DNA from 4 places in the Paenibacillus sp. FSL F4-0243 genome. Region 1 is predicted to be linked to each of the others. Evidence: riboswitches for the same ligand, from Rfam matches in the RefSeq annotation. Region 1 holds a riboswitch; each other region holds the start of a gene.
What was found. A riboswitch is a leader RNA that binds a small molecule or an ion and turns the genes downstream of it on or off. The one in region 1 is predicted to bind cyclic di-AMP.
Positions count from the first base shown of each region.

Region 2: it holds a riboswitch for cyclic di-AMP, as region 1 does, so the genes downstream of both, NSS87_RS02670 (hypothetical protein) here and NSS87_RS00190 (3D domain-containing protein) in region 1, are expected to answer to the same signal.
Region 3: it holds a riboswitch for cyclic di-AMP, as region 1 does, so the genes downstream of both, NSS87_RS25880 (TrkH family potassium uptake protein) here and NSS87_RS00190 (3D domain-containing protein) in region 1, are expected to answer to the same signal.
Region 4: it holds a riboswitch for cyclic di-AMP, as region 1 does, so the genes downstream of both, NSS87_RS26330 (alpha/beta hydrolase) here and NSS87_RS00190 (3D domain-containing protein) in region 1, are expected to answer to the same signal.

Region 1 is NZ_CP150151.1:40,884-44,003, forward strand. It holds gene NSS87_RS00180 (HD domain-containing protein) at 1-260, shown strand, start outside; gene NSS87_RS00185 (TatD family hydrolase) at 372-1,142, shown strand; cyclic di-AMP (ydaO/yuaA leader) riboswitch at 1,340-1,569, shown strand; gene NSS87_RS00190 (3D domain-containing protein) at 1,851-3,014, shown strand.
Region 2 is NZ_CP150151.1:595,838-598,957, forward strand. It holds gene NSS87_RS02665 (hypothetical protein) at 1-148, opposite strand, end outside; cyclic di-AMP (ydaO/yuaA leader) riboswitch at 282-447, opposite strand; cyclic di-AMP (ydaO/yuaA leader) riboswitch at 868-1,057, shown strand; gene NSS87_RS02670 (hypothetical protein) at 1,248-1,658, shown strand; gene kdpA (potassium-transporting ATPase subunit KdpA) at 1,881-3,120, shown strand, end outside.
Region 3 is NZ_CP150151.1:5,826,452-5,829,571, reverse strand. It holds gene NSS87_RS25885 (CPBP family intramembrane glutamic endopeptidase) at 1-1,065, opposite strand, end outside; cyclic di-AMP (ydaO/yuaA leader) riboswitch at 1,380-1,559, shown strand; gene NSS87_RS25880 (TrkH family potassium uptake protein) at 1,696-2,991, shown strand; gene NSS87_RS25875 (TrkA family potassium uptake protein) at 3,005-3,120, shown strand, end outside.
Region 4 is NZ_CP150151.1:5,938,118-5,941,237, forward strand. It holds gene selD (selenide, water dikinase SelD) at 1-482, opposite strand, end outside; gene NSS87_RS26330 (alpha/beta hydrolase) at 639-1,448, opposite strand; cyclic di-AMP (ydaO/yuaA leader) riboswitch at 1,555-1,739, opposite strand; gene NSS87_RS26335 (hypothetical protein) at 1,961-2,134, opposite strand; gene NSS87_RS26340 (Nif3-like dinuclear metal center hexameric protein) at 2,219-3,013, opposite strand.

The DNA of each region.
Region 1 (3,120 bases):
ACCCAGAATATGATTTGGAGATTGATTTTCCGACAGATCTGCCCTATGATGTGTTCCGTCCGGGAGAAGCTTTTGACAATAAACAAATTCTGCTGCTTGATCGGCATGATCATCTGCGGGAAATTTCAGAGGTGTCGGATATTGTGCGTTCTATTAGCGGCATTCACCGTGGAAGATATCATCTTTATTTTCCTCAGGATAAGTTAAGAAATGCGCTTACGCGATTGCCTGCTTCTATTGCAGAGATTTTTGCAAAATAATACAAGAAAATATGGGATTTTTGACAAGAAGAGTAGAAAAATAAGATATCACGGATAGCGTGAAACTTATATTGTTATATATCTAAAAAAGAACAAGGAGTGAGGGTTAAAATGTTTCTGTTTGACACACATACGCATCTGGATGCACCTCAATTCGACGAGGATCGCGAAGAAGTTATCGCTCGTGCTGTAGAAGCAGGAGTTAGCAAGATGATTAATATCGGATTTAATCGGGAGACGATTCCCTCAACGATAAAGCTGGCGGAATCTTATGATTATATTTATGCGGCAGTGGGTTGGCATCCTCAGGATGCGATTGATATGAAAGAAGGAGATCTCGATTGGATCGCTTCTCTATGCAGTCATAAAAAAGTAGTGGCTATTGGTGAAATCGGATTGGATTATTACTGGGATACTTCTCCCAAGGATGTGCAACATGAAGTTTTTCGCAAGCAAATTGGACTAGCCCGTGAATTAAATATGCCGATTTGTATTCATGATCGTGATGCACATGAGGATGTTGTACGGATTTTACGGGAGGAAAAAGCAAATGAGGTTGGAGGCGTGATGCACTCGTTCTCAGGAAGCTGGGAAACAGCTAAAATGTGCTTGAATCTTGGTTTTCATTTATCCTTTGGAGGACCCATTACGTTCAAAAATGCAAGAGTGCCAAAAGAAGTGCTTGCGCAGACACCACTAGACCGATTATTGATCGAAACCGATGCTCCATATTTGACTCCACACCCCTTCCGCGGGAAGCGAAATGAGAGCGCTCATGTGAAGCTTGTAGCAGAGGCAGCAGCTGAAATTAAAGGGTTAACATGGGAAGAATTGGCTAAAATAACGTATGCGAACGCACTGGAACGATTTGGGATTGAGTGAAAACGGGAGCAAAACAGGCGAAAAATAGAGAATGGCCGATATATTAAACTTTTTTAATATAAAAACGGCTGAATATTACAATATTTTAACCATATTTTTGCGTAAACGTGGTTGAATCGTCCTTTACAACATGCATCAAAACAGGATATCATCTTTTCAGTGATGTGAGCTGTGTTATAGTGACAGCCATTGATTCATGGATCGTCTCGCTGAGTCTCCGTATGGAGAACGGGGGAACCAATATTGACCTACCGCATGCCTGTATTTTAAATACGGTTTAGACGTGCCGTAGGACAGTATTTGATTTCTTCACGTGGTCTTTGGGGTGAATTTAAGGGCAACCGCCATGAGCGGGTGACCTGAAATAGGGCGTCTCTCTTTCGTCCGAACCCGACAGCTAACCCCGTAAGCGCAAGTAAGAGAGGCAACCTCGTGCACAAGCATTCTCTATTCTGATATTGGAGAAGCCACGAAAGAGTCCTCAGTTGAACTCTTTTTAGGCTTTTTTATTTTTGAATAAATAGAATGTTGCCCACATACTGTTATATAACAGGGGTGGGAGTAGCTGTGCCGAGCAGGCGATCCATGAGCAGGAGACGCTAAGTTATTACGTGCGTGTCCTGTGACAATCTCAAATAGTTTCGTCAAAGGAATTCAGTCCTCATGATATACAATTGACGACGGGGCTATGTAAGGAGGATGGAGAGAATGGGCGTATTCCAACCAGAAGTATCCCATGATTCGCAGTCATCCAGCAGGTCTTTCGCATTACGGTGGGAGCAAGTAAATACTCGCGTACTTTTACTTGCAGGCGTGATTTCAGTCGCTATCGCGCTACTTATTCTGCTGTACGTACACGGTCAAAGTAACAAACAATTATTTTTAGTAATAGACGGGCAAACACAGACGCTTGAAACGCGGGAAGCGCTTCTTGGTGATGTGTTGGAGAAAGAGCAAATTTCGCTGCAGCCGCATGATGAACTATCTTTAGGTCTGAGTGATGAAATAAAAGACGGTGACCGTGTCGTTATCAATCGTGCGCAGAAAATTAGTCTTACTGCGGATGGAGCAACAAAAACGTTATATACGACCGAGGACACAATTGGTAAAGCAATTGAGAAAATGGGCATTACCCTAGAAGGTCATGATAAGATTTTCCCTTCGTTAGACACCACCATTTCTGCAAACATGGAGGTTAAGATTGTTCGCATCAACAAACAGACCGTACAGCGAACAACTAACTTACCCTTCAGAGTCATCAAGACAGCAGACCCCTCCCTTACTGTGGGAACAGTTAGAGTGGCACAGGCAGGCAAACCAGGCGTCATGATTCAGCATATTGAGAAGATCTACCAAGACGGAGAACTGGCCTCTATGCGCATGATTGGTAAGGAAGTACAAACGGTAACGAAAGATAAGATTATTGCCGTTGGTACCAAAGCACTTCCTAAGCCGGCTGTAGCTAAGACTACAACAACTTCCAAATCAAACACCACTTCAAAAACGGCTAAGGTTAGCGCCAAGACTAATAATGTCACAAGCAAGGCTGGCGTAGACTTTGAGTACAAGAAGATGATTAAGAACGTCTCCATGACAGCTTATTCATCAGAAGAGCCAGGTATTGGTAACAAAACTGCTTCCGGAACACGCGTAACGGAAGGTCGTACAATTGCGGTAGACCCGAATGTAATTCCTATTGGCTGGTGGGTATATATCGAGGGGCTTGGATTCCGCCGAGCAGAAGATACTGGCGGTGCCATTAAAGGCAATAAAGTAGATGTCTATTACGATTCACTGAGCCATGTGCGTAATTTCGGTCGTAAATCACGTACCGTTTATGTGATTGGACCTGTGAAGCCGGAGTTAAACTAGGCTGAAGCTTTTGCAAATTATTCTTTGATAAGCTATAGTGATGATAACCGTTAAGGAACGCCAGATGATCATTTCGTTGATCGCAGAGCAACCGCTCATCACTTAT
Region 2 (3,120 bases), 550 kb from region 1:
GAAGTGATTCAATCTGCTTCTGACCAAAAGCATAGCCGACAATAGTTCTGTGATGATCCTCTTCGAACCACAACGCTCCAAAGCAAACATAATTTAGACTTATCGGCTCAAGTAGCCCTTGCTGAGTTCCCCAATAATAGTGTTTCATTCCTTTCACCCCGTCCAGCATGCTATCACCCTATAGATTCAGGTAACGCAAAAACCGCAGCAAGAGGAGGACCTCTGCTGCGGTTTTGGAATACAGGTATACACACACCTGTGCCAAAGCGTGGCGGATCAAGGGTCTCTCTCTTTACGCTTACGAGGTTAGCTGTCGGATTCGGACGGTGAGAGTCGCCCTACCTATGTGAGACTTGAACAGTCTCCTTCGGATTCACCCCAAGTAGGCCATGTGGCCTGATGGTTCCCCCGTTCCCTGCAAATGCAGGAACTCAGCGTTGAATGTATTTCGTGAAATAGATTCAACCCGAATCATACTCTTTTCAAGGTGTTTCTGTAAAAACAGAAAGTGTTCTTTTGAGCGCAATTTAAACCAAATCCTGCCTACTACGACGAAAAAGGGAACCAAATAGGTATTTATTGCGAGTTATCGGGCTTCTTCCTCGCTTAATCTCGCTTTCTTGTTTCCTTTCTTATATAGGCGATTTTTGGTGATTTCACTAATCGTGGTGAATAAAATCACATGGTATGACCGTTTTTCGCTAATGGATTGAAACTCGAGTAAACAAGAGATATAGAGAGATTGGATATCAAGTAAGCGCTATCCAATGCGAAAATAGTTTTTAATTTGCATTATTTTGGCATCAATCAGGTTTTACAATACTTCCTGCATAAGGGTATGATTACTCCTGTTTCAACAACAATCGAATATTTGATCCGCTTAATTTCCGATAAGGAAAGCGGGGGAACCAACAATCGGCAGACGATGTGAGAGTCGGAAGCCGGTTATGGGGTGAATCCTGTAGAAGATGCCAGTGAGCTCGCATCTATACAGGTAGGGCGACTCTCACCGCCCGAATCCGACAGCTAACCTCGTAAGCGTATGGAGAGAGGATGAGTGCAATGTGACCGCTAGCGAGCCACAGAGGAGAATCCTTTGTGGCTTTTTGCTGTGCTTTTTTAAGCAAAGCATTTATGGAAAACCTCACGAAGAGGTCGTTATATTCATCATTAGCGGTAGCTTTTCTTTCAAGATCAGGGTGATCAAGCTCTGATCTTACAAGCAAAGCATTTGAGGAGAATAAGAGATGACAGATCAGAATGAATATGTACTGGTATGTGCGCCAACGAAGGCAGGCGAACATTTTATTAAGCTTCTAAAATTCAGAGGCATTAAGATGGCCGGATTGACCAACAACTTGCCTGAGAAGGCCCTACTCGAAGAGATGGGGATTGAACAAGTCGTTCTAGTTGATACCCGCCATCAGAATACTTGGTTTCGCCCGCCGTTTCCGGTAGGCCGGGTATATCTGTTCGAGAGCAGCTTTACGTTATGCTGCCGTTACATTCAGATGTGCCGTACCTGGACGACACAGCCGATTTTTGTAATTACAAGCTCAATAAATCCTAGATTGGTCTATAAAAGACTTGGCGCGAGTTATGTAATCTATTCCCACAGCGGTGATGCTGATTTTCTGGTAGATAGATCACCTCATTAAGGATAAAAGAAGGAGTGCGGAAGATATGATGGATCTGTATATGGTGGCTTCGTTAGCTGTAATTTACGGGTTATTTTATGGATTTATGCGCTGGTGTGCAGGTGTAGTTGAGGATACGGGGAGGGATAAGCTGTGATTCTAGTAATCGCTGTTACCCTACTGCTGTTTATATATCTGGTTTATGCATTGATTCATCCGGAGAAATTTTAAGGAGGGGCATTCATGGGCATTTTGCAAATTGTTGCTGTAATCGTAATTCTCATCTTGCTGGTTAAGCCGATGGGCACGTATTTATATTATGTGTTTTCTAATGAACCGAACCGTACGGATCGATGGTTTGGAGGTATGGAAAAAGGAATTTTTAAGCTGATCGGCCTGAAAAAACGGGACGGTATGTCCTGGAAGAAGTATGCGCTCAGCTTTGTTTTAACGAATATCGTACTGGTTACTTTCAGCTATATCTTTCTTCGATTGCAGCGGGGTTTACCGCTAAATCCGAATGGAATTGCGGATATGGAACAGACGCTTTCGTTCAATACGGTGATTAGTTTTATGACTAATACAAACCTGCAGCATTACAGCGGGGAGACGGGACTTTCGTATTTTTCACAAATGGCTGTCATCACGATGATGATGTTCACGTCTGCAGCGAGCGGATTTTCTGTTGCGGTTGCCTTTGTCAGAGGGATCACAGGACGGAAATCAGTCGGGAACTTCTTCGAGGATTTCGTTAAAGCACATATTCGTGTATTCATTCCTCTAGCTCTGCTGGTTTCATTGGTACTGGTAGGACTACATGTGCCGCAAACACTCAAACCATCGCTTGAAGTCACTACACTAGAGGGGCAAACGCAACAAATTGCTATCGGTCCAGTAGCTTCTCTGGAATCGATCAAGCATTTGGGCACCAATGGTGGCGGCTTCTTCGGAGCCAATTCATCGCATCCTTTTGAGAACCCTAATCCACTTACGAACGTGCTAGAGATTCTCTCTATGTGGATGCTGCCAGCTGCGCTCCCTTATATGTACGGATTGTTTGCCAAGAACAAACGTCAGGGCTGGGTAATTTTTACCGCAATGATGACCTTGTTTGTTCTGCTATTAAGCCTAAACTTCTATGCTGAATCGAAAGGCAATCCGGCGATCAATGCACTAGGAATTGAATCTTCACAAGGTAGTATGGAAGGTAAAGAGGTGCGCTTCGGCATACCGCAGTCTTCCTTGTTTACTTCAGTAACAACCGCAGCTACGACAGGTAGTGTTAACAATATGCATGATACGCTGACGCCGCTGGGAGGCATTACGCCTCTTGCACTGATGATGCTCAACAATGTCTTCGGTGGTAAAGGTGTCGGACTGATCAATATGCTGATGTATGCGATTCTGGGTGTCTTCCTGTGCGGTCTCATGGTCGGCAGGACACCGGAGTTCCTCGGACGGAAAATAGAGGCCAAGGAGATGA
Region 3 (3,120 bases), 1.2 Mb from region 1:
CATCCCCTCTTCTTTTTTCCATAGGCCGTCCCCTCCAACTAAAGAAAAATAGAGCAGGGAGGACATTAGGAGGCTATATAAGGCATAAATGATGAACATTATGACGGAAGTTATCTGAGCCTCGAGTCCTTCGCCTGAGGATTCAGGGAGCATATTATAGGTGCTGATCATCATGATTACAAAATAAGCTGAGCTTAGGAATATTCCACGCTTAAAGGAGGTATGTTCTCTTCTAAGTATGCTGTAGATGAGTGCCAGAATTCCTAAAGCTAAAGTAGGCAAACCATAGCCGAATAAAGTAAACTTTTCCGCGAGAGAGGTCTGGTCCTTTACATAGGAGGTATGCCAGGCTGGAGCGGTGAATCCTGCTTTAAAGCTGGATACCTGTTCGCCAGTGAAATCGAAATAATAGTGTAATAAGGATTCGCCGATCTGAACGGAACGATCTGTATACACGAGCCCGTAGTTTCCCGTATTCGATTCAATTTGCAGCTTGGCGGGATTTACATCCCATTCCTGAAGCCAGGGACGGGCAAGATTTTCTTTTTGTGCAAGTGATAAGGTAGTACCCTTGTCCTCTTCTTTTGCACTGGTGGATACATTGTTTGGTAATCCGGTACCTGATCCTTCTGCTCCTTGTGTGAAAGCGACAACTGCACCAGTATACATATTGAGGTCAACGGAGATTAGTGGCTCTTGTTCCGCTGAAGGACTAAGTGTTACACGGAAAATGTCAAAAGGATATCGTTGATCCAATTTCTTTTTTGTATAGTCCTCCAAAAGCTTCTCGCGGGACATATAACCATAAAAGGAAGAGTCCGTATCGTACAGTACATTCCACTGATCAGTTGGTGCTTTGGTGTAGTTCAGCTTTTGTTCTGCGAATGATATGGCTTTGTCGCGGGCTTCCGCCTTGCTGATGACAGTAGTATCTTCCCCGGCAGGGCTATTTAGCACCGAGGGAGCAATCTGAAACATAATAAATAGAATAAGACCGATAATGCCCGAGATGATGAGCCTCTTGGAGAGGGCACGTTGCTGTAAGGGCTGGCCAACGGGATTCATGTAACGCCTCCTTGTAAACTGACAATGTTATGTTCCATTATAGTATTAGTGCCATGATAGTTACAAAAATCATCGTATATTCTTTTTATGGGTAATAGAGATATTATAGAATAGGTAGCTGAATATATACCATGAATTTAAGGTGATTATTTCTTCATTTTTCATGAAAATCGATGCAATTGCAGGGAAAACACGGAAAAGTGATGAGAAAAGGCACTCTTAGTGGTACATCCTCTCCAAACCGCATTTTTCATATGAATCACCATTAATAGTGTCTTTGTGATTTATCGAAATAACATATATAATTTGTATGCAATTGTATATAGCCGAATTTCAGGTGAAAACGGGGGAACCATAAGAAGTAATGAAAAGATGAGTATACGCCATAGGCGTTATCTTTATTCATCAGGGGTGAATTTCGTTCTAGGAACGAATAGGGCAGCCTGCACAGTCCGAATCCGTCAGCTAACCTCGTAGGCTAATTTACTGCAGGAACCAAGGGTAGCATTGGTTTTCCAGTGCTTTTTTTGTTGGAATTCTTTAAATTTTGATAAGAGGGTGAGCGTAGTGGCTTCACAGTTTCGCAGGGTTTCTGAATCAAAGTTCCTGAAGCTCTCTCCGCCTCAGATTATGGTGCTTGGTTTTGCATCGATCATTCTGATTGGAGCCTTGCTGCTAATGCTTCCCATTTCGAGTACCAGCGGGAATGCTGTTAGTTTTATTGATGCGTTGTTTACTGCAACATCGGCCACCTGTGTGACAGGACTTGTGGTGCTGGACACCGGGACGACATTCACCATTTTTGGGAAAACCGTAATTATGGTGCTTATCCAGGTTGGTGGCTTAGGGTTTATGACAATGGCGACCTTATTTGCCATGATGATGAAACGCAAAATTTCCTTGCGGGATAGACTGATCCTTCAGGAAGCAATGAACCAAGGCTCTATGGAGGGGATTGTTCGACTGATCCGGAGAGTACTTATTTATTCTTTGGTCATCGAAGGCTGTGCAGCGGTGCTTCTGTCCTTACGCTGGGCGTTTGATATGCCACTGGGCAAGGCCGTTTATTTTGGAATATTTCATGCGGTGTCTATGTTTAATAATGCTGGATTTGATATTTTCGGGGATTTCCGGAGTTTAACCGATTATGTATATGACCCGCTAGTGAACATCGTGGTGATGTTTCTGATTGTCTCTGGCGGTATTGGTTTTATTGTCATGTCGGATCTGGTGGAGTTTCGTGTCAAACGTAAATTATCTTTGCATAGCAAAGTTGTACTCTCCACCACTGCAGGGCTTATTCTTATCGGCGCTTTAGTTATTTTTATATTTGAATTTACGAATCAGCGCACACTGGGGAATTTAAATTTCGGCGGAAAAATATTATCGGCATTCTTTCAGTCGGTATCGCCCCGAACCGCTGGCGCCAATACGGTGGATATTGCCGGACTGCGGCAAGCCTCACAGTTCTTTATGGTTATTCTTATGTTTATTGGTGCATCTCCAGGATCAACAGGTGGCGGGGTCAAGACTACAACCTTTACGATTATGATTGGTGCAGTAATCGCGATGCTGCGCGGACGTGAAGATGTTGTACTGTTCCGTTACCGATTGGCGCAGGAGCGTATCTATAAAGCGTTGACGTTAACATTACTCGCTTTGCTATTGGTCCTCACGGTGTCGATGTTACTGTCCACAACAGAGGATAGTAATTTCTTAGCGATATTATTTGAGACGACCTCAGCTTTTGCCACGGTGGGACTAACCATGGGGCTGACACCTGAACTGTCTATCTTCGGCAAGATTCTGATCTGTCTGACCATGTTTGCAGGTCGGTTAGGTCCATTAACATTAGTGTATGCGCTTGGACCTAAACAGGGTAAACCATTGTATAAGCACCCAGAAGGTAAAATAATTATTGGATAGGAGTTAATCCGAAATGAAAGCACAGCAATTTGTAGTAATCGGTTTAGGCCGCTTTGGCTCAAGCCTTGCACTTGAGCTGATGGAAATGGGCTACGAGGTGCTCGGCATTGATCACCATGAGGAGCGTGT
Region 4 (3,120 bases), 1.1 Mb from region 1:
TCCGGATGCACAAGGCCCGTAACGGCCAATCCAAATTTAGGCTCTTTATCGTCGATGGAATGTCCGCCCACAAGCGTTGCTCCTGCTTCCTGCACTTTATCTGCTGCACCGCGCAAAATGTCACCGAGAATGCTTTTGTCCAGAACAGAAATAGGGAAGGCCACAATATTAAGCACCGTAAGCGGCTTACCGCCCATAGCATAAATATCACTTAACGCATTAGCTGCTGCAATTTGCCCAAAGGAATAAGGGTCGTCCACGATCGGCGTGAAAAAATCAACAGTTTGCACTAACGCCAGATCATCACTTAATCGATATACCCCAGCGTCATCACTGGTATCCAGACCCACAAGTAGATCCGGATTAGGAACGGTTGGTGGTAGACTGCGAATAACCTGCATGAGATCGGCGGGACCGATTTTGCAGCCGCAGCCCCCTTTTGAAGATAATGAGGTCAATTTTATGGTTTCGGCTTGAGACATCATGACTCAGCTCCTTTAGATAGTTAGTATCGAATAACTTTAATCTTACATCAGTAGACAGCATTGTACAAAATACAGACATACAGAAGAACGCCCCGTAGCCAGTACATACTCCCCGGCTATGGGACGCCTCTCATTTCTCACTTACCATTAAGATTAACTAATCTGCTGAGTTTCCTGCTGTTTCTCCAAAAACCGCTGAAGTATAGCATTAAATTTCTCCGGCTGACACAGATTACTAGGATCTAATGCGTTAGGGATAATCACTAACTGAGCATGTGGCAGCTGAGACACCATATCCTTCATACAATTAACTCCAAATTCACTAAAGTCACCTACAATACATAAGGCGGGACGCTTAAAAGACTTTAAGCATCTAGTGTAATCCACATGGCTCGTAGCCAGCCTTTGCCGATACAATTCCCGTGGACGTTTATCGAGAAGTCCTCTTCTAATCTCGTTATAAGCCAGATTCCAGCGTTCCCGGTACATCATACGAATCGAAGGCAGTACAAGCTCACTTGGAGCGTAATACATTAACCAGCTACAATAAGCAGCCATAAGCTGGATTTTACCGATTATCGTTGACGCCTGACTTCTACAAAAGCTATCCGCGACAACAATCGCTTTTACTCGCTCTGGATATTGTTTCGCAATATGCTGAACGACGAGCCCCCCATAGGCACTCCCAACAAAAACAGCCTCACGAATACCCAAATCATTCAATAGCATAATTATATCTAGACATTGGGTTTCAATAATCTCGTTTGGGGCCTGCAGTAATTCACCTGATTTGCCATTCCCCCGTAAATCACACAGAATCACTTTATATTTATCAGAAAAATACTCCAATTGTGGCTTGAACATACTATGTGTTAATCCATGTCCATGGATAAACACAACCGGAGCCCCTGTTCCATTGATTTCGTAATAGAGCGAAGTTCCATTCAGTTTAGCAATAGGCAAAGTTAACACCTCTTTCATAGATAGGTTCTACAACTATATCTGCTTTTTAACGCAGCAAAAAACCACAGAGGGATTCTCTGTGGCTATTCATCATCAAATACGCCATTCATCCTCTCTCCATACGCTTACGAGGTTAGCTGTCGGATTCGGGCAGTGAGAGTTGCCCTACCTGCATGGATGCATTTATGCACCTGGAACAGGATTCACCCCATAACTAGTACCGATTGTTACACTGGTTCCCAGTTGTTGGTTCCCCCGCTTTCCTTAACGGAAATTAAGCGGACTTCTTATGTAATTGTCAGTTATGTGATGAATCATACTCCGTGTAAGGTTTCTTGTAAAGTTGAGCCGTGGGCAAAATAATGTTGAAAGCCATGCTTTTCATTTCATATTGAGCATACACTTCGTTTTCTCTTTCTTTTGCTCTTGTTTACTCAATATATCTAAAAAAAGCCGAGCGGCCATCAGAGATCAATCCCTGAACCACTCGGCTTCGTTATACAATCATATGGCTACAACAGATCGGCGTTTTTCAATGCATGCTCCCAGCTCGGAAAAAAGAACAGCGCACTTCTCATAAGATCAGGATCGCTTTGCTTCACTTGTTTTTTGCTGATCGAGCTTCCATCGGTTTGAAGCTTTTTGATACGACTTAACACTTCATCAGCCTCCAAAGGAATTTCCATTGAAACACTCCTTTCTCAGTGACCTGGTTTCCAATCATTTTCTCCATAATATGCAAATTTATTCTTCATTTCGGTTTATACGAATTAAACCAGCTGATAGACCGGTTGTTCAGCAATAAAATAAGTAGGAATCATTGGGTATTTCTGTGCCAGAACTTCAGCTAAATATTTCATTCCTGGAGCTTCACTTTCCGCATGACCTAACATAATCAGCGCTTTTGATCTGCCTTGGTGGACAGCATCCCTCACATATTCTGGAGTTTCCCATTCGGGGCCCTCGCCAGCAATAATTAAATCAAGATTGTGCTGATTAAAAAGAGGAATAGCCATCGTCCCACCTCCTCTGTAACCTACTAATATCCCCACATGTCTGCATATCTGGTATACGTCTCCGGCAGCACGTAAATAGGAGATACCTAGCTTTCTTTTTATATACTGCGCCGCTTCACTTACCGTCATAGCTGGAATCGATAGGATTGTAGCAGTGGATTGCTGCTCAACCACATAGGCTGACCATTCAAGCTCTCGTAGCAAGCCCACCATGATCCCATCCGGTTGATGCCGATGCCAATAATCATGATAACGAAATATAGCCAGTTCAGAACGCTCAATCAAACTCCGTTTCGCGCGATATACAGGGTCATCCTCTAACCACTTGTTCGTCTCATGATGACTGTAAAACACACCTTCATGTGTGATCAACAAATTGGCGTTCATAGCAATCGTTCGTTCCACAACATATTGCGTAGCGCAAAATGCCGTAACCATCCCTGTAATCACCATTTCCGGATTCCCCGGCTTAAGAGTATCCACAGTCCCATCTATCTGTTCCATGGCTCCTATTAAATCTTCCAGAATCCTTCTAATTGTCACGTTCACTTTAATCCGCCCTTTGAGATCTATTCTACTAATCTATCAACGTATAAATAACCCACCCTTAATCGATATAAGGACGGGTTCACAGTTCATTATTTGAGCAGCTTGCC